Regions from separate parts of the Pannonibacter sp. Q-1 genome, predicted to be linked through region 3. Evidence: predicted binding sites of a transcription regulator. Region 3 holds the regulator's gene; each other region holds the start of a gene.
The links. The regulator LexA, encoded in region 3, represses DNA repair genes until DNA is damaged. The targets are predictions, from matches to a motif close to TGTTCNNNNTGTGTTCNG.
Positions count from the first base shown of each region.

Region 1: the regulator LexA is predicted to act here: its motif matches at 2,547-2,564, upstream of ACVNHC_RS21515 (YifB family Mg chelatase-like AAA ATPase).
Region 2: the regulator LexA is predicted to act here: its motif matches at 3,868-3,885, upstream of ACVNHC_RS12125 (single-stranded DNA-binding protein).

Region 1 is NZ_JBSXNB010000009.1:79,949-89,796, reverse strand. Features, by position in the region: gene ACVNHC_RS21520 (AraC family transcriptional regulator) at 1-850, opposite strand, end outside; gene ACVNHC_RS21515 (YifB family Mg chelatase-like AAA ATPase) at 967-2,493, opposite strand; gene ACVNHC_RS21510 (cyclase family protein) at 2,754-3,575, shown strand; gene gshB (glutathione synthase) at 3,796-4,740, opposite strand; gene ACVNHC_RS21500 (succinate dehydrogenase iron-sulfur subunit) at 4,945-5,727, opposite strand; gene ACVNHC_RS21495 (FkbM family methyltransferase) at 5,783-6,625, opposite strand; gene sdhA (succinate dehydrogenase flavoprotein subunit) at 6,638-8,464, opposite strand; gene sdhD (succinate dehydrogenase, hydrophobic membrane anchor protein) at 8,470-8,853, opposite strand; gene sdhC (succinate dehydrogenase, cytochrome b556 subunit) at 8,865-9,269, opposite strand; gene ACVNHC_RS21475 (glutaminase) at 9,523-9,848, opposite strand, start outside.
Region 2 is NZ_JBSXNB010000004.1:122,553-132,400, reverse strand. Features, by position in the region: gene uvrA (excinuclease ABC subunit UvrA) at 433-3,342, opposite strand; gene ACVNHC_RS12125 (single-stranded DNA-binding protein) at 4,165-4,731, shown strand; gene ACVNHC_RS12120 (L,D-transpeptidase family protein) at 5,089-7,107, shown strand; gene ACVNHC_RS12115 (hypothetical protein) at 7,390-7,596, opposite strand; gene ACVNHC_RS12110 (hypothetical protein) at 8,742-9,848, opposite strand, start outside.
Region 3 is NZ_JBSXNB010000002.1:159,175-169,022, reverse strand. Features, by position in the region: gene ACVNHC_RS04745 (adenosylcobalamin-dependent ribonucleoside-diphosphate reductase) at 1-927, opposite strand, end outside; gene ACVNHC_RS04740 (polysaccharide biosynthesis protein) at 1,395-3,302, shown strand; gene ACVNHC_RS04735 (O-antigen ligase family protein) at 3,414-4,709, shown strand; gene ACVNHC_RS04730 (DUF983 domain-containing protein) at 4,801-5,238, opposite strand; gene lexA (transcriptional repressor LexA) at 5,692-6,414, opposite strand; gene ACVNHC_RS04720 (molybdopterin oxidoreductase family protein) at 6,745-8,847, shown strand; gene ACVNHC_RS04715 (helix-turn-helix domain-containing protein) at 9,075-9,848, shown strand, end outside.

The sequences.
Region 1 (9,848 bases), on a different contig from region 3:
GCCGCCAGCGGGCGGGTGTGATTCCGAAGCTGCTGCGGAAGTGGCGGGTGAAATGCGCTTGATCCGCAAATCCGGCCTCAAGAGCTGCCTGTACCAGAGACGCACCAGCACGGATGAGCGCCCGCGCATGATCCAGCCGCCGCAATGTCAGATAGCGGTAGGGGCTGGTGCCGAACAGGGCCCGGAAATCGCGCGAGAGCTGCCAGCGGTCCTGCCCCGTCACCTGTTCGAGGTGCTCCAGGGAAACAGGCCGCCCGCAAGCCTGCCGCAAAAAGTCGCGCGCCATATGGGCCGCCCGGCTGTCCGGCGCGCTTATGACCCGTGCGGCAGAAGGCTCACCGGCGGCCTGCAGGGCAAGCGCCAGATCATAAACGGCATCATTGTACTGCAGCGTCTCCATAGGCGCGCCGATGTGGCTGACGAGGCCTGCAATGGCCCTGAGCAGCCTTGGATCGCGGCTGATGCCACCGGGCAGGAATGGCAGAGGCTGATGCGCACCGAGCGCAGTCTGCACAAGGGCAGGATCGAGGTAGAACATCCGGTAATGGAAGCCGTCTTCGGTTCCCGCCTGACCATCGTGCAGCTCATCGGGATGAATGACCATCGCCGTGCCCGGAAGGCCCTCGCTCACACCACCCCGGTACCGGAACTGCTGCACACCGGACAATGTGCAGCCGATGGCATAGGTGTCATGCCTGTGCGGCTGGTAGGCGGGCCCCGAGAAATAGGCCTCTATGCGCTCGCAGCCCTCCATGCCGGACGCCAGATTGATCCAGCCAGCAGCCCTGCCGCCCGGCGTCTCCTCCAGCTTGCCCGTACCTGCATGCAAGGTCTTGTCTTTCCTGGCCATTCGCAGTCCGTTGGCCAAAGCCGCAAGTCCGGAACCTGTTCTCAGTCTTCCCTGATTATGCCGCCGGGCGGAACGCCGGGCAACCGGGCGGAGTTCCGGGCAACCTGCCTTTCCTCTCACGCCGCCTGCTTAAGCACATCCTGCCCCCTGTAACTGAGGGCCTCGGCGAGGTGAATGCGGGTGACGGTGGGGTCGCCGTCGAGGTCGGCGAGAGTGCGGGCGAGTTTCAGCACGCGGTGATAGCCACGGGCGCTGAGGGAGAGGCTGTTGGCGGCATCGGTGAGGAACTGGCGGCCTGACGGGTCCAGCGCCACCACCTCCTCCACCACGGCGGCAGGCATCTGCGCATTGGTGCGGGCCGTAAGGCCCAGCGCCCGGTAGCGCGCCGCCTGTTGCTCGCGGGCCATGGCCACCCTTTCGGCCACGGCGGCAGAGCTTTCCGCACGGCCGGGGGTGAGCAGATCGCTGGCGGTGACGGCGGGAACCTCGATCCTGAGGTCCAGCCGGTCGAGGAAGGGGCCGGAAACGCGGGACTGATATTCGCTGGCGCAGCGCGGGCCCCGGCGGCACTGGTGCCCCGGCTCGCCCGCATGGCCGCAGCGGCACGGGTTCATCGCCGCAATCAGCTGGATGCGCGAGGGATAGGTGACCCGGTGATTGGCCCGGGCAATGATGGTTTCGCCTGCCTCCAGCGGCTGGCGCAGACTGTCGAGCACCTGCGGCTGGAACTCCGGCAGCTCATCCAGAAAGAGCACGCCATTGTGGGCGAGCGACACTTCCCCCGGCCGCGCCCGCAAACCGCCGCCGACGAGCGCGGCCATCGACGCCGAGTGATGCGGCGCACGGAAGGGGCGCCGGTCGGTCAGCTTGCCATCGGCCAGCTCTCCGGCGAGGGAGGCAATCATGGACACCTCCAGCAGTTCCCTCGGCGACAGCGGCGGCAGGATGGAGGCAAGGCGGCTGGCCAGCATCGACTTGCCCGCGCCCGGCGGGCCGACCATCAGCATGTTGTGGCCACCGGCTGCGGCAATCTCCAGCGCACGCTTGGCCGTCTCCTGCCCCTTCACATCGGCAAGGTCCGGCAGGTTGGCCGGCAGGCCCCGCAGGCGCGGAGAGGGCCGGGAGAGCACCTGCGTGCCCTTGAAATGGTTCGCCAGTTGAATGAGCGAGCGCGGCGCAAGGATGGACATCTCCCCATCTGCCCAGGCCGCTTCCGGCCCGCAGTCCTCCGGACAGATCAGCCCCTTGCCGAGCCCGTTGGCGCCCATGGCCGCAGGCAGCACCCCGGCCACCGGCGCCAGCGTGCCATCCAGCCCCAGTTCCCCCAGCACCACGTAATCGGCCAGCATGTCCGGCGGAATGGCGCCGATGGCGGACATGATGCCCAGCGCAATCGGCAGGTCGTAGTGGGAGCCTTCCTTCGGCAGGTCGGCAGGGGCGAGATTGACGATCACCCGCTTGGCCGGCAGCGCCAGACCCGAGGCATGCAGGGCGGCACGCACCCGCTCCCGGCTTTCGGCCACCGCCTTGTCCGGCAGGCCCACCACGGTGAAGGCCACCATGCCGGGCCCCACTTGCACCTGCACATCAACGGGCACTGCCTCGATGCCCTGAAATGCGACCGTCGTCACCCGGCTTACCATACGCGCCTCCCCCATGGGTCGTATCAGAGATTACGGCAACTTTTCAGGGAGTCAAGAACGTAAACAGAACATTAACGCCACTTCTTTGGCCTTGCGCTTTTCCGGGACAGGTTGCAGCATCTTTTCATAGTACCAAGGCGTCTGAGATGCTGACGCATCACGCCTTGAAGAGGCTCACGCGCCGCACGGGCTTGACCAACGCTCGATGAGGCAAGCTCGTCGAGCGTTGGTTAAGCCTGAACAGGCAAAGGGGAACAGCCATGTGTGATGTGTGTGTGATGAATGCCGTGAAGGACCGCATGCTGTCGCGGCGCGATCTTTTCCGGGCCGCAGCCGTGGGCGGCGCTGTGGCCGCCGTTGCGGCGGTGAGCGCGCCCTTTTCCGCCATGGCGGCGGTGCCCAGCAAGGTCAGCGACCTGACCCATGAGCTGCACGAGGCCTTCCCGACCTTCTTCGGCCAGCAGCAGTTCTTTGCCGAAAAGCTGTTCGACTACGCCAAGGACAAGTTCAACCTGTTCGAGCTGCGGGTGAACGAGCACACCGGCACCCATGTGGATGCGCCGCTGCATTTTTCGGCTGACGGGCTGTCGGTGGCGGAAATTCCGGTGGCCAATCTCGTCGTGCCGCTCTGCATCATCGATATCCGCGCAAGGGCTGCGGAAAACGCCGATGCGCAGCTGACCCCCGATGACATCAAGGCCTGGACGGCGGCAAACGGTGATCTGCCGGAAGGGGCCTGCATTGCCATGCTGTCCGGCTGGGACAAGCATGTGAACACGGAGAAATTCCGCAATGCCGATGCGGAGGGCAAGATGCATTTCCCCGGCTTCCATGTGGAAGCGGTTCAGATGCTGATGGAAACGGGCAGTATCTCGGGCATCGCCTCGGACACGCTGTCGCTGGACTACGGCATGTCGCCGGATTTTGCGGTTCACTACGCCTGGCTGCCGTCGAACCGCTGGGGCATCGAATGCATCGCCAATCTGGACCAGCTGCCGGTCAAGGGCGCAACGCTGGTCGTTGGCGCGCCCAAGCACCGGGGCGGCACCGGCGGCCCGGCCCGCATCTTCGCGCTGGCGTGAAGCCTGAGCAGGAGAGAGTGCCGGGCTTCAGGCCGGGCGGGGCCGTTACCTTTCCGCGTCTTCCCGGCCAAGCGCAGCGCGCGCCGGGACCGGTGAGCCGGGGTGCGGGTTGCCTGCACTCAAGGGCGGTACCGATGGGCCGTGGCTCACCGGTACCGGATTTTCGCTTCGCTCTCGTCCGGTATGACAATCGAGAGTTTTGCAGTGTGTATGCCAGGCTTTACGCCCGGCGCTTGGCCTCGATCACGTCCCAGACGCGGGCAGCGATATCCGGGCCGCCGAGGCGCTTGACGGCGCGGATGCCGGTGGGGGCGGTGACGTTGATTTCCGTCAGGTTGCCGTCGATCACGTCGATGCCGACGAGGATCAGCCCCTTGGCCTTGAGGGCAGGCCCGAGGCGGGCGCAGATCTCACGCTCGCGGTCACTCAGCTCAGATTCCTTCGGCGAGCCGCCGCGCACCATGTTGGAGCGCAGATCGCCCGGCGCGGGCACCCGGTTGACGGCACCGGCATATTCGCCGTCCACCAGCAGGATGCGCTTGTCGCCGTGCTTCACATTCGGCAGGAAGCGCTGGATCACCCAGGGCTCGCGGAAGGTGGCGGCGAAGAAGTCGTAGAGCGAGCCGTAGTTGAGGTCATCATTGGTGATGCGGAACACCGCCGCCCCGCCATGGCCGAACAGCGGCTTCATGACGATATCGCCATGCTCCTCGCGGAAGGCGTCGATCTCCGCCCGGTCGCGGGTGATCAGCGTCGGCGGCATCAGATCGGCAAATCCGGTGACGAACAGCTTTTCGGGCGCGTTGCGCACCTCGGCCGGATTGTTGACCACCAGCACCTGCGGATGGATCTTTTCCAGAAGATGGGTGGCGGCCACATAGGCCATGTCGAAGGGCGGGTCCTGACGCATCAGGATGACGTCGATCTGCGACAGATCCGTGCGCTGTTTTTCGCCCAGCGTGAAGTGGTTGCCCTTCTCGTCACGCACCGCTACCGGCTCCAGCGCGGCGAAGACCTTGCCGTCCTTCAGCGCCAGCCGGTCCGGCGTGTAGTGGTAAAGCTCGTGCCCGCGCGCCTGCGCCTCCAGCATCAGCGCAAAGGCGCTGTCACCGGCAATGTTGATGGACGAAATATGGTCCATCTGGACCGCGACCTTCAGGGCCATGCCTGTTCTCCGGAAAGCTTCATGTCAGGGGCCGCTTTGCGGCGGGGCACATACATATGTGATTTCTGGACCGGTTTGTCCAGAATAGGCAACCGGATCAGAAACGGGCCGCCCGCAACAAAGAAGGCCCGCCCTGCCCCGGTTCCTTGCGGAAGGGGCAGAGCGGGCCCGGATCAGCTGTCAGCTGTGTGGCCTTGAGCCGGGTCAGACGCGGCGGTCCACCAGCATCTTCTTGATCTCCGCGATGGCCTTGGCCGGGTTCAGGCCCTTCGGGCAGGCCTGCGCGCAGTTCATGATGGTGTGGCAGCGGTAGAGGCGGAACGGGTCCTCGAGGTTGTCGAGACGCTCGCCCTTGGCTTCGTCGCGGCTGTCGATGAGCCAGCGGTAGGCCTGCAGCAGCACGGCCGGGCCGAGGTAGCGGTCGCCGTTCCACCAGTAGGACGGGCAGGAGGTGGAGCAGCAGGCACAGAGAATGCACTCGTAGAGGCCGTCCAGCTTGGCGCGGTCCTCATGGCTCTGGCGCCATTCCTTTTCCGGGGCCGGGGAAACCGTCTTCAGCCAGGGCTCGATGGAGCGGTGCTGGGCGTAGAAGCGGGTCAGATCCGGCACCAGATCCTTCACCACCGGCATGTGCGGCAGCGGGTAGATGCTGATGGCGCCCTTGGACACTTCATCCATGCCGCGGGTGCAGGCAAGGGTGTTGGTGCCGTCGATGTTCATGGCGCAGGAGCCGCAGATGCCTTCACGGCAGGAGCGGCGGAAGGTCAGCGTCGGGTCGATCTTGTTCTTGATGTAGATGAGACCGTCCAGGATCATCGGACCGCAGTCGTCGAGATCGACGAAATAGGTGTCGATGCGCGGGTTGCGCCCGTCATCCGGATTCCAGCGGTAGATCCGGTATTCGCGCAGGTTGGTGGCGCCCGCCGGCTTGTCCCAGACCTTGCCCTCGGTCACCTTCGAGTTCTTGGGAAGCGTCAGCTGAACCATTATCGTCGCTCCGCGTTACGGCGCCGGATGAATGTCCGCGCCAGTCAGTTCCCCGTCAGGCCGCCAGCCGGAACAGGATGTTGTCTCTGGTTTCACCGGCCTTGACGTAACCGAGATCTGCCAGAAGGGTCAGGCAGTCCTCGGCCCAGTGCGGCCGGCAGTTTGTTTCAAGCAGGATCGCCCGGGGCCAGAGGTCCCGGTTTGCCGTCCGCAGATAGGGCAGGAGGACACGGTCCTCAAACCCTTCCACGTCCAGCTTCATGACATCCACCCGCTCAAGGCCTGCCTCGCTGATCACATCGAGCAGCGGGCGCACCGGAACGGTGACATTGGACCAGTTTCCGGCCCATTCGCCGGTGGTCAGATCTTCCACCACGGTGGCAAAACCGGCGTTGGAGGGCTCGCGCCAGAGGGACAGCTCGCCCTCCCGGTCCCCCACCGCCGTGCGCACCAGCGTGATGCTGCCTGCGCCATTGGCCGCGATGTTGAAGGCGAGCTTTTCCGCCGTCTCCTCGCTTGCTTCCACCGCCAGCACACGGGCACCGGCAGCAGCGGCAAACAGGGAATAGGTGCCCACATTGGCGCCCACATCGACGAAGACCGCGCCCCGGTGTATGAGCGGTGCCAGGAGACCGTGCTCGGCCCGCTCCGGCAGCCGGCCGCGGGCCAGCATCTTGCGGTCGTCGTAGTTGGCGCCCGGGTAGACGCGGAACTTCAGCCCTTCCACCACCGTGTCATAGGGGCCGCCGAACAGGCGGGCCACCAGTGACCTGATCCGCTTGCGCAGAAAGGCGGAAATGTCATGCCGGTCCGCAAGCCCCCAGGCAAGACGCACCAGACCCTCGGCACGGTACGTGCCGAAGGGGGAACTGGTGTCTGGCCGGGCGGTTGCGGACATCGGGTGCCGTCCTTAGTACACGCGTGCCTTGGGGGCGATCTTCTTCGGGTCGATGCCGCCCTGCTCGTAGGGCGTCAGCGGCTCGAGAACGACCGGACGGTAGTCCAGCTTGACGTTGCCGGCCTCGTCCACCCAGGACAGGGTGTGCTTGCGCCAGTTGTCGTCATCACGGCCACCCAGCGGACCATCCTTGTAGTCCTCGCGGGCATGGGCACCACGGCTCTCCTTGCGGGCCTCGGCGCCGTAGACCGTGGTGATGGCGTTGGCCATCAGGTTCTGCAGCTCGAGGGTTTCCACGAGATCCGAGTTCCAGACCATGGACCGGTCGGAGACCTTCAGGTCGCTCATTTCGCCCCAGATGGCGGAGAGGCGCTTGCAGCCCTGCTCCAGGCTTTCCTGGGTGCGGAACACGGCCGCGTCTTCCTGCATGGCACGCTGCATCTTCTCGCGCAGGGCCGCCGTCGGCGTGCTGCCGCTGGCGTGGCGCGTCTTGTCGAAGCGGGCCATGATTTCTTCGCAGGAGCGCTCGTTCGGCGTGGGCACTGCGGACTTCGGGTCGACAACCTCGGCTGCGCGGATGGCAGCGGCACGGCCGAAGACCACAAGGTCGATCAGGGAGTTGGAGCCAAGGCGGTTGGCGCCATGCACCGATGCGCAGCCCGCCTCACCCACGGCCATCAGGCCCGGCTGGATGCGGTTCGGGTTGGAAGCATCCGGGTTCAGCACTTCACCCCAGTAGTTGGTGGGAATGCCGCCCATGTTGTAGTGCACGGTCGGCAGAACCGGGATCGGCTCCTTGGTCACGTCCACGCCCGCGAAGATCTTCGCGGATTCGGAAATGCCCGGCAGGCGCTCGGCCAGCATGGCCGGGTCCAGGTGATCGAGGTGCAGGAAGATGTGATCCTTGTTCTTGCCGACGCCGCGGCCTTCACGGATCTCCAGGGTCATGCAGCGCGAAACCACGTCGCGGGAGGCAAGGTCCTTGGCGGAAGGTGCATAACGCTCCATGAAGCGCTCGCCTTCCGAGTTGACCAGATAGCCGCCTTCGCCGCGGGCGCCCTCGGTGATGAGGCAGCCCGAGCCGTAGATGCCGGTCGGATGGAACTGCACGAATTCCATGTCCTGCAGCGGCAGGCCCGCACGGGCCACCATGCCGCCGCCGTCGCCGGTGCAGGTGTGGGCCGAGGTGGCGGAGAAATAGGCGCGGCCATAGCCGCCGGTCGCCAGAACCACCATCTTCGCGGAGAAGCGGTGGATGGTGCCGTCATCGAGGTTCCAGGCGATCACGCCCTGGCACACACCGTCTTCCGACATGATCAGGTCGAGCGCGAAATACTCGATGTAGAATTCGGCGTTGTGGCGCAGGGACTGGCCATAGAGCGTGTGCAGGATGGCGTGGCCGGTACGGTCCGCCGCCGCGCAGGTGCGCTGCACCGGGGGGCCTTCGCCGTAGTTCTGCATGTGGCCGCCGAAGGGGCGCTGGTAGATGCGGCCGTCCTCGGTGCGCGAGAAGGGCACGCCATAGTGCTCCAGCTCATACACGGCCTTGGGGGCCTCACGGGCGAGATACTCCATGGCGTCGGTGTCGCCGAGCCAGTCGGAGCCCTTCACCGTGTCGTACATGTGCCATTCCCAGCAGTCCGGCGTCATGTTCTTCAGCGAGGCGGCAATGCCGCCCTGTGCTGCCACCGTGTGGGAGCGGGTGGGGAACACCTTGGTGATGCAGGCCGTGCGCAGGCCCTGCTCGGCCATGCCGAGGGTGGCGCGCAGACCGGCACCGCCCGCGCCGACCACCACCACATCGTGGGTGTGTTCGACAAATTCATAGGTCTTGGCCATGTGGATCAGCCTCCAAAGGCAATCTTGATGACCGCGAACACCGATCCGAGGCCGACAGCGGCACAGAAGAAGATGTTGGCCATCAGGGCGAGGAACTTCACGCCGTCACCGTGGACATAGTCCTCGATGATGACCTGCATGCCGAGCTTCATGTGATAGATGCCGGACAGGATGACCAGCAGAAGCAGGATCGACAGCAGCGGGTTCTTCAGGGCTGCAACCAGTTCCGCATGGCTTGAGCCCTGCAGGGAAATGACCAGCACGATGAAGAACGAGATGAGGAAGACGTTGGCAAAGGCCGTGACGCGCTGGCGCCAGAAATGCTCGGTGCCTTCCTTGGCGGAGCCAAGGCCGCGGACCTTGCCGAGGGGAGTGCGCATATCGCTCATGATCTATCTCCTCAGCGGACCATGTAGCCGATGATCCACAGCAGGATCGTCAGCGTCACCGAACCGATGATGGTGGCACGGGCCAGCCATTCGCGCGCTTCACGGCCGAAACCGGCGCCCATGTCCCAGATGAAGTGGCGGATGCCGCCCAGCATGTGGTGAACAAGGGCCCAGGTGAAGCCGAACAGCACCAGGCGGCCAAGGATCGAACCCATCAGGCCATTGACGAAATCATAATAGGCCTCGCCGGAGGCCGCGGCGATGAGCCACCAGGCCAGCAGCAGGGTCCCGAAATAAAGCGCCCCACCGGTCACGCGGTGGAGGATCGACATCACCATCGTCAGGATCGGCTTGTAGATCTGAAGATGGGGCGACAGAGGGCGGCTGCCCTTCACATCGACATCCGGCATGGACATTCTCTCCCGTCCGACGCCATGCTGCCGTTTACGTAAACGTCAGCAATCTGCGGCGTTGTCTAGTGGGGTAATAGCGCCAAGAACACGGCTCGTCAAAGTATCCTGAGGGTGAAAACTGCATTGAGTTTCTTTCCTTCGAATACGAAGCGCGGATTCTCGCGGGTTTGAACGATTGAAAGACCAGAGCGGGTTAATATGGCGTGAAGTTTAGGCAGGTGCTGAAACGGCTTTAACTTGACAGGAATCTTCAGGTTTATCCGAAGACAGACCAGCCCGTCTTGCGCGCAAGGGTCTCCATGGCCTCCGTGCCCAACTTGGAATTGCCATACTGGTTCAAGCCTGGAGACCAGACGGCGATGGAAGCCCGGCCCGGCGCGATGACGAGAATTCCGCCGCCAACGCCGCTCTTTCCCGGCAGGCCGACGCGGAAGGCGAAGTCGCCCGAGCCGTCATAATGGCCGCAGGTCATCATCAGCGCATTGATGCGCCGGCGCCGGTCGCGCGAAATCAGGCGCGGCATGCCCGGCCCTTCCAGCAGCAGCCGCCCGGCCAGCGCCAGCTGGCGGCAGCTCATGTCGA
Region 2 (9,848 bases), on a different contig from region 3:
GTTGTGTCTCGATTGCGTGGTGCTGCAAGACTTGTGTTGCAATGCAGCGAGAGCCGGATTCGCGCTTGCCACATGCGCCGGGTGCATGGCGCAAGCCACATTTCAGAAGCTGCCACAAGGGATTCATAGTCAGGGATCTGCGGCCTTGAAGCCCTCGCGGGCCGCCGCTTCGGCCCGCGGGTCAGTCTGCTTGCTCGCGGAAGAGATGCCGGAAACTGCTGAAAACAGCCCGAACCGGCACCCGGCAGGCCTCACGCCTATACCGCCCGTCATGCCGGTCCCCCGGGAGAACTCCCGCTGCGAGCCGTCCCCGGATCTCCGCTTCGCTCAAGGCGGTCAGCGGCCGATATGCGGCGCGTCTGTGCGTCCTCAGCCTCCGGCGTCCGCTCCCGGAAGGGGGCGGGGCACCCGATCAGAGGCGCCCTTTCCTTGTCACTCGGCAGCGGCTGTCCGCTTCTGCGGGCGTCGCTCCAGCAGCTCCTTGAGGAACTGCCCGGTATGGCTTGCGGGATTCGCGGCCACATCCTCCGGACGGCCTTCGGCCACCACCGTGCCGCCGCCATCGCCGCCCTCAGGACCGAAGTCGATCAGCCAGTCCGCCGTCTTGATGACCTCGAGATTATGCTCGATCACCAGCACCGAATTGCCCTGCTCGACCAGCTCGTGCAGCACTTCCAGCAGCTTGGCCACATCATGGAAATGCAGGCCGGTCGTCGGTTCGTCGAGGATATAGAGTGTGCGGCCGGTGGACCGGCGTGACAGTTCCTTGGCCAGCTTCACACGCTGTGCCTCACCGCCGGAGAGCGTCGTCGCCTGCTGGCCCACCTTGATGTAGCCGAGCCCCACCCGCGCCAGGGTTTCCATCTTTTCCCGCACCGCCGGCACGGCCGAGAAGAAGCCTGCCGCCTCTTCAACGGTCATGTCGAGCACATCGGCGATCGACTTGCCCTTGAACTGCACCTCAAGCGTTTCACGGTTGTAGCGCTTGCCCTTGCAGACATCGCAGGTGACATAGATGTCGGGCAGGAAGTGCATCTCGATCTTGATGACGCCATCGCCCTGGCAGGCTTCGCAGCGGCCGCCCTTGACGTTGAAGGAGAAGCGTCCGGGCTGATAGCCGCGCGCTTTTGATTCCGGCATGCTGGCGAACCATTCCCGAATCGGCGTGAAGGCCCCCGTGTAGGTCGCAGGATTCGAGCGCGGGGTCCGGCCGATGGGCGACTGGTCGATGTCGATCACCTTGTCGAGATGCTCCAGCCCCTCGATCCGGTCATGCGGGGCAGGGTTCTCGCGTGCGCCGTTGAGCCGCCGTGCGGCCGACCGGAACAGGGTGTCGATGAGGAAGGTGGACTTGCCGCCCCCCGAGACGCCGGTGATGCAGGTGAAGGTGCCAAGCGGAATCTCCGCCGTGACATTCTTCAGATTGTTGCCGCGCGCGCCGATGACCTTGATCTGGCGCTTCTTGTTGATCTTGCGCCGCTCTGCGGGCAAGGCGATGCCGCGCGTCCCGCTCAGATATTGCCCTGTGAGCGAATTCGGGTCTGCCATGATCTGCGCCGGCGTGCCCTTCGCAACGATCTGGCCGCCGTGGACGCCTGCGCCCGGCCCCACATCCACCACATAATCGGCCGTCAGCACCGCATCCTCGTCATGCTCCACGACGATCACGGTGTTGCCGAGATCGCGCAGGTGGCGCAGCGTGTCGAGAAGCCTTGCGTTGTCGCGCTGATGCAAGCCGATCGACGGCTCGTCCAGCACATAAAGAACGCCCGTCAGGCCGGAGCCGATCTGCGAGGCCAGACGGATCCGCTGGCTTTCGCCGCCCGACAGCGTGCCGGAATTGCGCGACAGCGACAGATACTCCAGCCCCACATCATTGAGGAATTTCAGCCGCTCGCGGATTTCCTTGAGAATCCTTGCGGCAATTTCCTGCTGCTTGCCGTTCAGCGCGTCATCCAGCCCGTTGAACCAGGCCCCGGCATCGCGGATCGACATGTCCGCCGCGTGGCCGATGTGCTTGCCGCCAATCTTGACGGCGAGCGCCTCGGGCTTCAGGCGGTAGCCGTTACAGGCCGGGCAGGGGTGGTTTGACTGGAAACGCTCCAGCTCTTCACGGACCCAGGCCGAATCCGTTTCGCGCCAGCGCCGCTCGATATTGCCCAGAACGCCTTCGAAGGTCTTCTTTGCGCGGTAGCTGCGCACACCGTCGTCATAGACGAACTCAAGCTCGGTCTTGCCGGTGCCGTACAGCACCGCATGGCGCACGTCATCCGGCAGCTCGCGCCAGGGCGTTGCCATGGACACCTTGAAATGCCGGCAGATGGCTTCCAGAGTCTGGGCATAATAGGGTGAGGTCGAGCCGGTCTTGGCCCAGGGCAGCACCGCGCCCTCGCGCAGCGACAGGCTCTGATCGGGCACCACCAGGTCCGCCTCGAAGGCCAGCGTCGTGCCGAGGCCGTCACAGGACGGGCAAGCGCCGAAGGGATTGTTGAAGGAGAAGAGGCGGGGCTCGATCTCGGGGATGGTGAAGCCGGACACCGGGCAGGCGAATTTCTCCGAGAAGATGATCCGCTCATGGGTTTCATTGCGGTTCTGCAGCACCGCATCCTTGCCGGTGGCGATTTCCAGCGGCTTGTCCGCAAACTCGGCAATGGCAATGCCATCGGCCAGCTTCAACGCCGTTTCGAAGGAGTCTGCAAGACGGCCTGCAATGTCCTCGCGCACGACGATGCGGTCCACCACCACATCGATGTCATGCTTGAATTTCTTGTCGAGGGCCGGGGCCTCGGAAATCTCATGAAACTCGCCGTTGATCTTGACCCGCTGGAAGCCCTTTTTCATCAGCTCGGCCAGTTCCTTGCGGTACTCGCCCTTGCGCCCGCGCACCACCGGAGCCAGCAGGTAAAGCCGGGTGCCTTCCTCCAGCGACATGACCCTGTCGACCATCTGGCTGACGGTCTGGCTCTCGATCGGCAAACCCGTCGCCGGCGAGTAGGGGGTGCCCACGCGCGCAAACAGCAGGCGCATGTAGTCATAGATCTCGGTGACCGTGCCCACCGTCGAGCGCGGGTTGCGCGAGGTGGTTTTCTGTTCGATCGAAATGGCGGGAGACAGGCCGTCGATCTGATCCACATCCGGCTTCTGCATCATCTCCAGAAACTGGCGGGCATAGGCCGAGAGGCTTTCAACATAGCGGCGCTGGCCTTCCGCATAGATCGTGTCGAAGGCGAGAGACGACTTGCCCGAACCGGACAGGCCCGTCATCACGATCAGCTTGTCGCGCGGCAGGTCCAGATCAACGTTCTTGAGATTGTGCTCGCGCGCGCCGCGGATGGAAATCATCTTGTCACGGCTGAGGCCCGTCAGGGCAGATCCCTGTTCCTTGCTCTGCGGTTCGGCGGCGGCATCCTTGGCCATCGGTATCGTCCTGAACTTGCCCGGCGCGGGCATGAAAACTGGCAGCAGTTATAAGCGCCGCACAACAGGCCTCAACTGGCAAAATGCTGTGCGGATGAGAATGTCCTGGCTTGTTCCGGTCAGGCGCGGTGGAAGGGTCGTGAAAAAATCAGCCTGAGAAAAGTCTGAGCTGCGGCGATGGTTCGTGCTTGACCGGCAAGGACGGACCCGTCTGTCCGGAATGTTCCGTCTGTCTCATCTGCGGTCCTTCCTTCGCATCTTCAAGGGCAGGCCTTTGACAATCTGCGGCTTGGCCTACGTTTTTGCGGGTCTGCCGGATCACATTTCGTAAGGAACGTAACAGGAACAAAAATCTGAAGCAAGCCGCATCTCCGCGAAAAACTGCTGTCGTGCCTCTTTTCCGGCGGGCCGGGTCTTTTCCGCCAAGGCAGGAAAATGGCTCTTGACGATAGGAACAAAAAAAGAACAATCTATGCCTGCAGCGGCTTGAAAGCGGCCAGGTTTGTGGACAACGCGGCGCAGCCGGGCAGAATGGTTCGCATGAGGGGCGAAGAGGCGTTAGGGTCGCCCGATCAACCGGTTTCTGCTGCCGTCCAGAAGGGCGCCTGATCTGGCTTCCGGGCCGGAAGGGGCGTGTTTCCAGGCTGTTCTTGTGAGCAGCGGGCAGGCGCAGGGGGCGCCGGCCTTGGGCTGTGCCCGTGCCGGGATTGGACGACAAACGACAGACATAAAGCAGGAGCCACTGGTATGGCGGGTAGCGTGAACAAGGTCATTCTGGTTGGCAATCTGGGGGCGGATCCCGAGATCCGCCGCACGCAGGATGGCCGTCCCATCGCCAATTTGCGCATTGCCACATCCGAGACGTGGCGGGACCGCGGGTCGGGGGAGCGGCGCGAGCGCACCGAATGGCACCGGGTGGTGATCTTCAATGAAGGCCTTTGCAAGATCGCCGAGCAATATCTTCGCAAGGGCGCGAAGGTTTACATCGAAGGGCAGCTGCAGACTCGCAAATGGCAGGACCAGAGCGGCCAGGAGCGCTTCTCCACCGAAGTGGTGCTGCAGGGCTTCAACTCGGCACTGACCATGCTGGACGGGCGCGGTGAAGGCGGCGGCGGCGGTGGTGGTGGCGCACTGCCGGATTACGGCTCAGGCGGCGGCTATGAAGGCGGCTCCAGCGGTGGCGGCGGCTATGGCGGTGGTTCGAGCGGCGGCGGCGGTTACGGTGGCGGCGGCGGGTATGGCGGTGGCTCTGGCGGCTCCGGTGGTGCAGGCGGCGGCTATGGCGGCGGCATGGACGACGAGATCCCGTTCTGACGGAGTGTTGCGGAAGCCTGCGGATGGCCGGGCCTGATGGCCGCCCTTGCAGAGAAATGCAGGCGCGCGCCGGGGCCGGGCATTCGTTTCAAACTGTTGTGAAGGTTGGGTTTCATTAACCATCTGGTTGCTGCTGGCAGGATAGCTTTGCGCTCTGCCAGCGGAACAGTCTGCAGGGTCTGAACGTTCGGAAACCGGGCTCCATCTGCCGGTCCGCCGTTCCTGTGACACCGGTCACAGCGGCAAGATCTTATACCTGCGAGGCTTTGTGGACTGCCCCGGCATCATTGAGCGGATTGGCCCCGGGGGCGAGTGGCCGGTCCTCATCTGATTTCGAGCTTGAGGCCTTTTGAGACCATGCGTCATACGCTGCAGCCCGCACGTTTCCTCTCCACACTTCTGGCAAGCGCTGCCATTGCTTCCCTCACGCTGACCGCCAGCGTTCAGCCTGCCGATGCGTTTCTGGACCGGATTTTCGGCGGGCGCCCCGTGGAAGAGCCCCAGCCTGTTCAGCCGGCACCGGCGCCGGTGCTGGACAAGGCCGTGATCGCCGCCAACAAGGTCTCCGCTCCGAAATATTACACGTACAAGGCCGATCAGCTGGCGGCCTTCTCTCTGAAGGCGCTGGCCGTAAGCCCCCAGCCCGCAGCAGCTCAAACGGCCGGCGGTGCCACGTCCGGTGAGACTGGCACAGCGCTGACCGTGTCCGCTCAGCCCGTTGCACCTCAGGCCGTTGCACCTCACTCTGTGGCTGACCAGACCGGCAGCATCGCTTCGCCGGCCGTTCAGCCGGAGCCCGCCGAGGATAAGGCGGCTCTGGCCTTTGACGCGGCGCGTCCGGCCTTTGCCGCCCTCAGTTTCAAGGCCTTGCCGGAAGTGGCCAAGGCGGTCGAAACGTTCTACGCGCAGGAGCCGCGTTTCGTCTGGGTCGAAAATGGTGCGCCCGGTGCCCGGTTCGCCGCGCTGAAGTCCGAGCTGGAGCGGGCGGGGGATTTCGGGTTGGATCCGGCCGATTACCGGGTCGAGGCGCCTGCGCTCACCGGCCTTGAGCCGGCCGCTCGCGATGCGGCTCTGGTGGATTTTGAGGTGAAGGCGTCCATCGCGGCGCTCACCTATCTGCTGGACGCGCGACGTGGCCGGGTCGATCCGAACCGCATCTCCGGCTATCACGACCTGCCGCGCCACAAGGTGGACCTGACGGCCGAGGCGAAAGGGCTGGCGGCGGCTGCCGATGCGGGACAGTACCTGCGCTCGCGCCAGCTGGCATCGCCCCAGTTCACCGCGCTGGTGGAAGAGCTGGCGCGGCTGAAGCGCGAGACCGCCGATACCCCGCAGGTGGTGATTGCGGCCGGCACGCTGCTGAAGCCGGGCAAGTCCAGCCCGGAGGTGAAGAATGTGGTCGCCGCCATCCGCCTGCGCGGCTCTGCGGCGCTGCTGGAGGCGCACAAGGATCTGCTCGACACCTATATGGGCGAGGAGCTTTACAGCGATGCCATCGCCGGTCTGGTCAAGGCCTATCAGGCCGAAGCCGGGCTCAATGCCGATGGCGTGGTGGGGGCGGGCACCATCCAGGCGCTGACGGGCGAAAGCAACGCCTCGAAGATCGCCAAGGTGGAACTGGCGCTGGAGCGGATGCGCTGGCTGCCGGAAAACCTGGGCGAGCGCCGCGTCTTCATCAACCAGCCAGCCTTCACGGTCGCCTATTTCGAGCCGGGCAAGGCGCCGCTGGAAATGCGCGCGGTCATCGGCAAGAAGTCGAACCAGACCAACTTCTTCTACGACACCATCGAGACGGTGGAGTACAACCCCTATTGGGGCGTGCCCTATTCGATCATCGTCAATGAGAAGCTGTCGAAGCTGCAGCAGGATCCGGCGTGGCTCGACAAGGCCGGTTATGAGGTGACGACCGCTTCCGGCAAGCCGGTTTCCTCGGCCAGCGTCGACTGGCATGCGGTGGCGACCGGCAAGATGCGGGTCAACGTGCGCCAGCGCCCGGGCGATGACAACGCGCTTGGCGAGCTGAAGATCCTCTTCCCCAACAAGCACGCCATCTACATGCATGACACGCCGTCGCGCTCGCTGTTCAAGAAGGACATGCGCGCCTTCAGCCACGGCTGCGTGCGCCTTGCCGACCCGCGCGCCATGGCCGCCGCCGTGCTGGGCAAGACCGAGGCGCATGTGGCCAGCCGCATTGCCACGGGCAAGAACAACTCGGAAGACGTTGCCGGGAACATCCCGGTCTATATTGCCTATTTCACCGCCTGGCCGCAGACGGATGGCAGCATCGGCTATTTCGGCGATGTCTATGACCGCGACGCCTATCTGCAGAAAGCCCTCGAGGCCACCCGCAAGGCGCGGGGAACGGCGGAAAGCTGAGGTCTGAACGCATAAACCTGATGAAGGCGGCCCAACCGGGGCCGCCTCAGACTGCTGACAAACCTGCTGCTTCTCCATCGTCATCCTCGGCCTTGTGCCGAGGATCTATACAAATCAATGGCTTGCAGATGGTCGGGACAAGCCCGACCATGACGAAAGAGAAGAAAGCCTGCTTTGTCATCAACCTCAGGCGGCCCAACCGGGGCCGCCTTTTTTCTAGTGGGGCATGGAGTCAGAATGGCCTGATGGTGCGGGCGCTTGAAGAGCCTTGCCATGCCAGCCTCAGGCAGCCAGCATGATGCCGTTGCCATAGCGTGCCGTCAGCAGCGCAATCAGGCTGCGTTCGCCGTCCTCGAGAGCTTCCGTATCGACAAAACGCCAGTTGCGCTCGTAAAGATCAAAAGCCTCCTGTCCGTCCAGCACCGGATTTCCGGGACGGCTCCAGCAGAGCAGCCTGAGCTGCGGATAGTGGCTTGTCTCAATCTTCATGTCTGCCTCGCAGCGTTAAATATAGAGCTCTTTCCCGGAAATATCCAGTGTGGGGCATTTGTTCAGCCGGACCGGCGGCGTGCTCCGCCCATATGAGCCCTCCCGGCGCTGCCGCCTTCATTCCGAGCGTCGGTTTGCTGTCATTCCACCACTGCGGACACCTCCACGGCGCCGCCTTGGCCCGGAAGTCCGGAGCATGCGCAGGGGCCTGTCATGGTCCTCAACCCCTCTCAACGCGTCATCCCGGCCCCCGAGCCGGGACCGGAGAGCCGGGCTGCTGATGGAGCGTGACGGGGGGCGGCTCACCGGTCCCGGATCTCTGCTGCGCTTCGTCCGGGATGATGATGGAGGGGAGGGGCTGACAGCTCTTTGGCTATTGCGTCCCTTACAGGTCCCGGCCCAAGTTTAGGATCTGGGGCCGGGACGGCGAGGAGTGTGGGGCGAGGAGGTCCCTTCTAACCCGCATTCGGATCGGCTGCTGGTATTGCTTATGCTTTGCGGGCAAAAGCGGTTTGCGAACGGAGGCCGCCATCACCGCCGCCAGTGGGCAGCCACCGCCGCCGGGCTACCTCCACCGGGCCAGAAAACCCCGCGCCGCGCCGCCCCGGCCTTTTGCCGGGGCCTGTTATGGTCCTCGACCCTCTCGATGCGTCATCCCGGCCCCCGCGCCGGGACCGGAGAGCCGGGGTGCGGATGGCGCGTGACGGTATGCCCCGGCTCACCGCTCCCGGATCTCCGCTGCGCTTCGTTCGGGATGATGATGGTGGGGTGGGAGGAGGAGGAGGAGGAGGAGGAGGGGTGATCTGTCGGGGGGGATATTCCGGACAGTTCTCCGCCAATTGCGTCCCTGACAGATCCCGGCACAGGATCGGGACGGCGCGGAGTGTAGGGGGAATTGCGAAAAGCTGAGATTTGAGAGCTGAAACCTCATGAAGTCGGCCTAACCGGGGCCGCCATTTTTATTGCGGGAGCAGGGAAGGGGCACTGCCGGAGTGTTTCACACGAGTTGCACGGCTCTGGCGCTGCGCCATCGCCCTCAACTTCATCGGACTATCAGCACAACAACAATGCCGGAAACGAACTCAAAACTGGATAGAGCCTTGGGGCAATGTCATTGTTGAACGGCGCATTGTTGATGAACTGCCTTAGAGTTGGAGCAGTCTGCGCAATTCGGAATTGAGGTGAGCGAATCCCTCGATGATGCCATCTAACACGTGGTCCAAAGCTCGGCCATAGCCCTGGTTTAAACCCGCCGTGTCGAACCCAAGTGCTTCCAGGCGGATCAGCACGCCACCTGAATCATGTGCATCTGCTATTCGTAGATCGTTATTGACAAACAGGGCCGCGAGGGCCGGATTGCGATCTGTGAGGTCATTGGGTTGGGGATCCGAACCGAACGCATCTACCTGCTCGCCGTCGGAATTCAGTCTTTCTAGGACGTTGCACAATGCCTGCATCAACTTAAGGCTCCCTAGGTCCTTGAGGTCCTTACGTGTGTGACCAGCCTGCACGAGCAGGTTCCGCAGGAGCCCATTGGGTATCCGCTGCCAGAGTTCATGGATGCTCTTGCACCTGGAGAGGAATGCCTGCTCTGTCATGGACAGGGGTGCCACCTGGGCTAGACGTGAGAGTTCTGGATAGTGCAGCCAGCCGTTCTTCCCGAGTTCTACACGGCATAGCCCAACAACCTCCTCCGCAGTCGCTTGGATGTCCAAAACGCCGCAAAGGGCTGACAGACTTTTTCCCAGTTCAAGGAGTTGAGCCACGAACCTGCCGATCTTGGCGACAATGTGTTCCTCGGCAAGATCGAATCCAGTAACCTGTGATGGATCCAATGCGAACGCATGCGCGTGGACGATCTCGCGATCGGGCTTGGGCTTGTAAAGCTCTCTCATCGAAACTCTTATAAGATTGCGGCCAACCCGTACGCAATCTGTGAAGCTCCACTGACCAAGGTAAGATGGGCTGCAATGCCATTGCCCATAGACGTTGACTGGCCTTGTATCAAAGAAGCTGCTCTGCTCGTACCGCTCAAGAAATCTATCGTCCAAATAGACAGGATCCAAGCGTACCAAAGCGTTCGCTTTTTTGCGGGTCATAGGCTCTTTCGCGCCGGGCCAAATCAATCCGTCGGCAGTCTGCTCAGAGCACAGTTCGGGCGCAACAGCTGCCACCGAGGCCCAAACCTGGATGAGTAAACCGCCATTGAATTCCTGAATGTTCAGCCGAAACCATCCACCTTCAGGTGCGAG
Region 3 (9,848 bases):
GGAGACGAGCGCGGCGACCTTTTCTTCCTCGGCGACCTTCCAGTCGATGAAGGCTTCGATATCCGGATGGTCGGCATCCACGACGACCATCTTGGCCGCGGCACGGGTCGTGCTGCCAAGTCTCAGCGATCCGGCAGCCACATCTCCGACCTTGAGAAAGGAGAGGAGCCCGGCAGAGCGGCCGCCATGGTCCAGCGGCTCTCCGGCGCCGCGCAGGCGTGAAAAATTGGAGCCGGTTCCGGAGCCATATTTGAAGAGCCGTGCCTCCCGGACCCACAGGTCCATGATGCCGTTCTCATTGACCAGATCATCCTCCACCGAGAGGATGACGCTGCCGTGCACCTGAGGATGCTCATAGGCCGTGCGGGAGGGGACGACTTCGCCGGAGACGGGATCGCCGTGCCAGTGGCCCTGTGCGGCGCCTTCGATGCCATAGGCCCAGAAGAGGCCGGTGTTGAACCATTGCGGCGAGTTCGGAGCGGCGGCCTGAAGCGCCATCATGACGCGCATCTCGTCGAAGAAGGCGCGGGCATCGTCTTCGCTGTCGAAGGTGCCGGTTTTCCAGCCCCAGTAGGTCCAGGTCCCGGCAAGCCTGTCAAAGACCTGCCGTGCCGAGGTTTCCGGCCCGAAGCGCGCCTCTTCGGGAAGAGACTTGAGCGCTTCCCCGTCGGGAACCGACCGTTGCAGCCAGACCGGGACACCGTCCTCCGGCACTTTCTTCAGACGGGCGGCAACGCCCGTCTTGCGGAAATACTTCTGGCACAGCACATCCGCGGCAACCTGGGAAAAGCGCTCCGGCACTTCCGATACCGCCTGCCGCGACAGAACCTTGCCGCCTTGTGTGCGAACTTCGCTCTGGTGCTGGCGGAAACGAATATCGCAATATGCCGGCGCTCCGGCTTTGGTGAAAAGTCGGTTGATACGCATTTGGCCCCCGCAAACGCATTTGAATGAGGTGCAAGTCTGGAAGCCGCCGGTTCGCTCACTGAACAAGCGCGGCTACGGCTTGAATTTTAACAAAATATTAATCATTCGAAAGTGGGTGGCACATCTTTCGCTTCAATCATGAGAAGAAGTGAAGTTGAAGTTTTTATCTGAGAGTGACACCCGTCCGCGCAAGATATTGATTGTGCGTAATCTGTCTCGAATTAATCATGTTTTGAATATCCGCCGGGATATCTAACCAGATACGCTTGCGGGACTGCGGTGCTGGAGCAGGCAGAGGATAACGCGCCTATAAATTGTGCATTCGCCAAATGTCTGTCCGGGGTGTTTTGCGCCTCCACCTGTCTTGGCCTTGACGCCGCGACACTGGTCAGGGCAAAAGCGAAGCAGTTTAATGAAGCCTGGTCAGGAGAGAACCATATGGCTTCAAGTGTCAGGAGTGGCCGGGCGTGCTGTTAACGCGGGCATCAACGAAGCAACTGCTCGCGCGCCTGCATGACGTGATCATGGCCGGCCTTGCCATGACGATTGCGCTGCTGGCCCGGTACGATCTTCAGTCCCTGCCGCCCATGAGCCGCCTCGCGTGGTGGGTTCTTTCATTCGCGGCCATCGCCGGCGTGATGTTTGCTCTTTTCGGTCTGGGGAGAGGAATCTGGCGCTTTGCCTCGCTGAGCGATCTGCGGAGCATCGTGCTGAGCAGCACGGCCGCGATCTTCGCGTTTCTGATTCTTCATTTCCTCGTCGACCGGCTGGCCGGCTTTCCGCGCGCAACGCCGCTCATCCTGTGGTTCGTGCTGATCGTGTTGCTGGGCGCGCCCCGCATCATGTACCGCGCTTATAAAGACGGGCATCTTGGCGGGGTCGGGTTCCGGAAACGGGACATACAGAACCGCGAACATGTGCTGATCGTGGGACATGTCGGCGACGCTGACAACGTCATCCGCAATTACAAGCTCGAGTCCTCCCGACTCTACAAAGTGGAAGGCATTGTCGAGCTTGGTGCAGGCAAGCGCAGCGGCAGGGCCGTGCGGGGGGTGCCGGTTATCGGCTCGGCTGATGAGCTGGAGCGGATCGTTGGCCGTCTTGCAATGGGCGGTGTCCCGGTTTCGGCGCTGCTTCTGGCAACGCCCCGCGCCGGTGAGGCGGGCATGCAGTCTCTTGCCGCCAGTGCCGCGCGGCTCAAGCTGCCCCTGCGCCGCGTTGTAAACAGGCCGCTCACGGGCACTGAGCCGGATCTGGCCAGTATCACGCTGGAAGATCTGCTTGGCCGGCCTCCGGTGCAACTGCAACTGGAGGCGATCAGGTCCCTGATCGGTGGTCAGACGGTGCTTGTCACCGGTGCCGGCGGCAGCATTGGCTCGGAGATTGTCCGGCAGGTGGTGGCCTGCAACCCGGCTTCGATCATCCTGTTCGATTCAAGCGAATACGCTCTTTATGAAATCGATCTCGAAGTCTCCCGCCTCAATCCGGACCTGCCCCGGCAGGCCGTCATCGGCAACGTGCGCGACAGGCGGCGTGTGCATGAGGTGATGCAGGCCTGCAGGCCTGCCGTTGTCTTCCACGCCGCGGCCCTCAAGCATGTGCCGCTGGTGGAGAACAATATTTGTGAAGGTGTGCTGACCAACGTCTTGGGGACCCGCAATGTGGCTGATGCGGCCGTTGCCTGTGGTGCCCGTGCGATGGTGCAGATTTCGACCGACAAGGCCGTGCGGCCCACCAGCATGATGGGCAGGACCAAGCGGATCGCGGAAGCCTATTGCCAGGCACTGGACATCAGCGGCGTCGACACCCGGTTCATCACCGTGCGGTTCGGCAACGTGCTGGGATCCAACGGCTCGGTCGTGCCGCTTTTCAAGCGGCAGATTGCCGCCGGCGGTCCGATCACGGTGACGCACCCGGAAATGACGCGTTATTTCATGACGATCCGGGAGGCGACCGAACTGGTGCTGCAGGCCGCTTCGGCCGAAATCGGACGCGAAGAAACACGCGGGCGCATCTTTGTCCTCGACATGGGCGAGCCCGTGAAGATCCTGACACTGGCAAGAACGATGATTTCCCTGGCGGGACTGCGGCCGGATGAGGACGTAGCCATCAAGTTTACCGGTCTGCGTCCGGGGGAAAAGCTTTATGAAGAGCTGTTTGACGCCAACGAGATGACCACCCCTCACGATGCAGAGGGCTTCTTTGTCGCCTCCGCCGGCATCATTCCGCTCGAGCGTTTGACGTGGCATCTGGAGCGCCTCGGCAACAGTGCGGCTGCCGGTGGGGAAGATCAGTGCAAGGCGATGCTGATCGCCGCGCTGGGTGAAGTCGAGGCCGGAAGCCCCGTTCAGACCGCGATGCCCCGAATGCGTTGAACCGCAAGCTCCGGGTGGCGGCTGCTGTGGTGCGGTTGGGCAATTTCAACGCATGATGCGCCTGCATCGAAAGACCTGAGTGAAGAGACTTTTTTAAAGGGAATTGCCGTTTTGACTGAGGTTGCTCAAAAACTGGCCGGGCGAAACCGCGGCAAGCCGGTGCAGGCGCTCGAATTCCTCTTCGTATCGGTATTTGCAGCGCTTCCGCCTGTCCTGACGGTCGCCCGGGTGTCTCCGCCGTTGTTTCTGGGGCTGGCCGCTGTCTTTCTTGCGGGGCTGGCGTGGTGTTACCGCGGGCAGGCAATGTTTGAGGGCCTGGGCTCGAAGATCCGGTCTCCCTTGCTCCTGGCGGGCCTCGCCTGTACAGCCTTCATGCTGATCTCCGTTACCTGGGCGCCTGTCCCGGTACAGGCGAGGGGGCTGAGTTCGGCATGGGGTTTCCTCTTCTCGGTCCTTGTCTCAGGCCTTTTGTGGCTATGTGTCTGTGCCTTGCCGGTTCCGGTGCTTGACCGTCTTGCAGGACGGATCGGAGCCGCGCTTGCCATCTCTCTGCCGCTGACGGCTGTTCTGATTTTTGTTCATTTCCTGACCGGCGGCGTGCTGAATGCAGAACTTCGCGCCGATCCTGACAACTACGTTCTGAACCGCGCGGCCGTCGCTATCGCCATGTTCCTGCCGTTTGCAGCTCTCGTGGTCTTGAAACAGCGCCGCCGCTTGCCCCTGGCCGGACTGCTGGTGTTTGCAGCTGTGTCATGCTTTCAATCCGACAGCTCGTCGGCGCAGCTCGGCGTGCTTGTCATCCTGCTGTTGACCGTTCCGGCCTTCGTCTGGCCGCGGGCTATCTACAGGGTCGTGACCGGTGGCGCTCTTGTGACCTTTGTCTTGATGCCGCTCATTGTCGGCCATGTGAATGACATGATCCCTCAGGCCGTCCACGAAAAGGTCGGCTACACCTCGCTGACCATACGCGGGCTCATCTGGACGGAATATGCCAATTTGCTGCCCGGGCATGTCTGGCTGGGATATGGGATGGAAGCCTCGAAAGTGGCAGACGAATTGCCCGAAGCTGCCGGATATTCACCTGAGAGAAAATACCTGCTTGGTTTCGGGCACAGCCATAACGCGCCGTTGCAAATCTGGTTCGAACTGGGGCTGGCCGGGGCGGCTTTGTTCGCTGCAGCGCTTGCCCTGTTGTTCCGCCGCGCGGGCCACCTTCTGGGCGCGAGCCTCGCGGCGGCAACCGTCACTCTGGCCGTCACCTACAGTGTCGCGGTTGTGAGTCATGGGGCATGGCAGGGCTGGTGGTTCAGCCTGATGATCCTCACAGCGGTGCCCTTCATGGTGAAAGGGCGGGCTGAAGCAGTCCGGTCTGCTCCGGAGCTTGCTGCCGGCTCTCAATCCGCCTGACTCATTGGGAGTTGGACAAATCCTTGCGGCGCAAGAGCCTTTTCAAGGCGTGAGGTGTGAGCATCGAAACTCCTGGCATGAGGCGGCCTTTTCAGGTTTCGGGACCGGGCCTTGCTCCTCCCGCCGTCTTGTCTTCGGCCGGGGTATCCGTCACCAGCCTGCCTTCCTCGGCCTTGTAGATATACTGGCTTGCTACCAGCCAGCCCTTGAGGGGGCGGAGGGGCGGAATGCAGGTGAGGAGGAGCAGCGGCAGCGTTGTGAAGAGGTGGACCCAATAGGGCGCCGTGTAGGCAATTTCCAGCCACATGGCGAAGGCAACGCTCGGAACGCAGGCAAAGCAGATGACGAAGAAGGCCGGGCCATCCGCCGGGTCGGCGAAGCTGTAGTCAAGGCCGCAGACTTCACAGGACGGGGCAAGGGTGAGAAAGCCCTTGAACAGATGCCCCTGACCGCAGCGCGGGCAACGGCCGCGCACGCCGACATGGGCGGGCGACTGGGCTGGCCACTGGCCGGATGTCTCGATGGTCATGAGGGCCTCCTTGTGCTGGCCGGCTTGCGGCAAATCAGGATAATTCCTTACCCGCTAACTGCGGCGCAGACGCGTCCGGAGCAAGATGCGTTTTGACGCAGGGGGCAAGGGGAGGGCAGGTCAGCTATTCCTGTGCCCGGCGGGAACTTGGTCCGAGCGCTTCTGCACCGCCCGTATCAAGGCTTTGAGTGGTTGGCGCAACATGCCTGGAGCCCTTTCGATGAAAACGGAGCGGCCAGCCGTGCTCTGGCTGCCTGTTTTCACGCGATTCCGGACGCAAACCCGGTGCCGCCTTTGCCGGAATTGCTCTTGCATGCGTGCAGCCACCGCACGGGCCCGCCCAGTTGCCGGTGACGCAAGTCTGCCGGGTGCGTGCCGCGTGCTGCCATAAACAGAAATGCCGGAAACAGTGTCTCCGGCATTCTTCAAGCGTGTCGAACGGGCGGCAGCGGCTCAATACTGCCGGAACAGGGCCACAAGCTTGCCCTGGATGCGCACGCGGCCGGGGCCGAAGATGCGGGTTTCATAGGCCGGGTTGGCAGCTTCCAGCGCAACGGAAGCGCCCTTCTTGCGCAGGCGCTTGAGCGTTGCTTCCTCGTCGTCCACCAGTGCCACGATGATGTCGCCGCTCTCGGCCGTGTCGGTCTTGCGGATCAGCACCGTGTCGCCATCCAGAATACCAGCTTCGATCATCGAATCACCGCGCACTTCCAACGCATAGTGCTCCCCGCGGCTGATCAGCTCGGGTGGCACGGAGATGGAATGGCTGTGGGTCTGGATCGCCTCGATCGGAACACCGGCAGCGATGCGGCCCATGACCGGGATGGAGGTGAAGTGAGGGGCGGTTTCCGCAGCCGGGGCGGACGGAGCGGCGGCCGGGGCAGATGCCTTGCCGAGCGATCCCTCGATCACCGACGGCGCAAAGCCCTTGCCGCGCGGCGAAGACAGGCCCGGCGTGACCGAATCCGGCAGGCGGACCACTTCCATGGCGCGCGCCCTGTTGGGCAGGCGGCGGATGAAGCCGCGCTCCTCCAGCGCCGTGATCAGACGGTGAATGCCGGACTTGGACCGGAGGTCCAGTGCGTCCTTCATTTCGTCAAAGGACGGCGGAACCCCGGATTCCTTCAGGCGCTCATGAATGAACATCAGCAGTTCGTGTTGCTTGCGCGTCAGCATGTGAGGTCCCCGTTGGAGGGTCTGGTACAAATCATGAACGTACCTTAGCTGTTCTCACTGTGTTCCACAAGTCTTAAGGTGAGGTTAGCGGGATGTTCCTGTCGCATGCACTCAAGACAACACACCGCCGCTGCGCCTTTTCCCGGCAGAACGGTACCTTGCGTGCAATTGCCTGCGGGCCCGGCTTGACTTCATGCGCCGGTGTCCCGAAAGCTGGCGAAAGAAGAAGACACAGCTCCCGCGCTGCCTGCGCCCCGCAGGCGGCCTCACCCTGCCTTAGGCGGCATTCTGCTCTGGGGCGGCGCCACCGGGACCCCGAAAAGACCGAAGATGAACAAGCCTGTCACCATCACCGCCCATTCCGCCTGTCCGCATGACTGCCCCTCCACCTGCGCGCTGGATGTGGAGGTGACGGCAGAGGGCCGCATCGGCCGCCTGCGCGGGGCGGCGGACAATCCCTACACGGCGGGCGTCATCTGCGCCAAGGTTGCGCGCTATGCGGAGCGGCTATACCACCCGGACCGGCTGCTGACGCCAATGGCCCGCGTTGGGGCGAAGGGGGAAGGGCGGTTCGAGCCCGTCTCCTGGGACGAGGCACTGGACCTTGTTGCCGCGCGATTCCTGGAGGCGGAGGCGAAGCACGGGCCGGAGACGGTCTGGCCCTATTACTACGCCGGCACCATGGGGCTGGTGCAGCGCGACAGCATTCATCGCCTGCGCCATGCCAAGGGCTATTCGCAGCAGTTTTCCTCGATCTGCACCAATCCGGCCTGGACCGGCTATGTGGCCGGAACCGGGCTTCTGGCCGGGCCGGATCCGCGCGAGATGATGAAGGCCGACCAGATCATCATCTGGGGCACCAATGCGGTCGCGACGCAAGTGAACGTCATGACCCACGCCATCACCGCCCGCAAGACGCGTGGTGCGAAGATCATCGTGGTTGACGTCTACCGCACCGAGACCATGAAACAGGCGGATATCGGCATCGTGCTGAAGCCCGGCAGCGATGCGGCGCTGGCCTGTGCCATCATGCATGTGCTGTTCCGTGACGGTCTGGCTGACCGGGAGTATCTTGCCCGCTACACCGACTGCCCGGATGAGCTGGAGGCGCATCTTGCCACCCGCACGCCGGAATGGGCGGAAGGGATCACCGGCGTTCCGGCTGAAGAGATCACGCAGCTGGCCCGGATGATCGGCGAGGTGAAGCGCACCTTCATCCGCCTTGGCTATGGCTTTACCCGCAGCCGCAACGGCGCCGTCTCCATGCATGCGGCGGCCAGCATTGCAGCTGTTGCCGGCTCCTGGCAGTATGAAGGGGGCGGGGCCTTCCACAACAACGGGGCGATCTACAGGCTCGACAAGTCGATGGTCGAGGGCAGTTCCCTGCGCACCGGCACGAGGTTCCTCGACCAGAGCCTCATCGGCCGCGTGCTGACGGGGGACCGTGAGGCGCTGGCCGGCGGCCCGCCGGTGACGGCGCTGCTGATCCAGAACACCAATCCGGTCTCCGTCGCGCCGGAACAGACACTGGTGAAACAGGGCTTTGCCCGCGAGGACCTTTTCACCGTCGTGCATGAGCAGTTCATGACGGACACGGCGCGCTATGCCGACATCGTGCTGCCCGCGACCCAGTTTCTGGAGCATGACGACATCTACCGGGGCGGCGGCCACCAGTACATGCTGTTTGGCCCGAAGCTGACGGAAGCGCCGGGTGAGGCGCGGGAGAACATATTCGTTATCAACGAACTGGCGAAGCGTCTTGATGCAAAGGATCATCCTGGCTTCCACATGAGCGCCCGCGAGCACGTGGACTGGATGCTCGTCAATTCCGGCTATGGCACGCTGGCCGAACTGGAGGCCGGGCGCTGGAAGGATCTGCAGCCGGACTTCCGCACCGCCCATTATCTCGATGGCTTCGGCCATGCGGACGGCAAGTATCACTTCAAGGTGGACTGGGGCTTCACCGCTGCGCCCAACCGGCCGGAAGACGGCAAGCCCTTTGGTGCCCACGCCGCCATGCCGCGCCTGCCGGATTACTGGAACGCGGTGGAAAATGCCGACGCGGAGCATCCGTTCCGGCTGGTGACGGCGCCGGCCCGCTCCTTCCTCAACTCCAGCTTCACCGAAACGCCTGGCTCCACCAAGAAGGAAGGCGGCCGGCCGGAGGTCTGGATGCGTCCCGATGAAGCCGCTGCTGCGGGGCTGGAGGATGGCGCCCGCGTCATCCTGGGTAACCGGCGCGGCGAGGTGCGGCTGCATCTGCGTCATGTGGAGGGGCTGGCCCCCGGCACGGTGGTGTCGGAAGGCATCTGGCCCAACACGGCCTTTGAAAACGGCAATGGCATCAACACGCTGATCGGCGCCGAGCCCATCGCCCCCTATGGCGGCGCCGCCTTCCATGACTGCGCCGTGTGGGTGCGCCCGGCTTCTTGATTCGTGCCCGTTAAGCTCCGGATGGCGTGCGGGTGCACAAGCTGCTAGTCTTTCCCGGCGGCACATTGTGCGTGCGGAGCCTTGAGGCAAGCGGATGGGAGAGAGCCGCGCCTTGTGAAACAGGTTATCCGCGCGTCTTTGCCAGCCGCCTCGGGACCATCTGCGCGAGCCTTGTTCTTCCGGTCAAGGAGCGTGCGCAGGAGAGGGCCTTGCGGGAGGAACCAGACATGCCCACGGTGACGTCTCAGCATCAGAGCCGCATCGAGGCGGCGCTTGCCAGCGGGCAGGCGGCGCGCTCGCCCATTGCCGCATCCTGGGCCCGCTCGGCCCATCTTCATGGCCTTGATCCGGTGAAACGCCGGGTGGAGCCGCGCCTGACGGCGCAGGAACTTGCCCTCGTGCGCGAGCGCATGGGCGGGCTCGTGGCCACCGCCGCGCCCCATCTCGACTGGCTGTTCCAGACCATCGGCGGCCTTGGCGCCTGTGTGGTGCTGGCCGACGCGGAAGGCATCGCGGTGGAACGGCGCGGCAACCCGTCCGAGGACCGCGATTTCGCAGCTTCCGGCCTGTGGACCGGTGCCGTATGGTCCGAGGCGGAAGCCGGCACCAATGGCATCGGCACCTGCCTTGCCGAGGGCAGGGCGGTGACGATCCACCGCGACCAGCATTTCCTCGCCCGCAACATTGGCCTCACCTGCACCTCCGCCCCCGTGCATGATGCCGGCGGCCAGCTGGCGGCGGTGATCGATGTGTCCACGGCCGAGCAGGATGTGTCCGCCGCCGTGCTCAGCCTCATCAGCCAGACGGTGCAGAACACGGCGCACAAAGTGGAAGCCGACCTCTTCCATGCTGCTTTCCCGAAGGCCCGTGTGGTGCTGGTTCCGGGCGGCGGCACGCATGGCCTTGCCGCGCTTGTGGCGGTGGATGAGGATGATCTCGTCATCGGCGCCACACGCGGGGCGCGGGCTCTGCTGGGCCTCACCGCCGATCCTGCTGCAAAC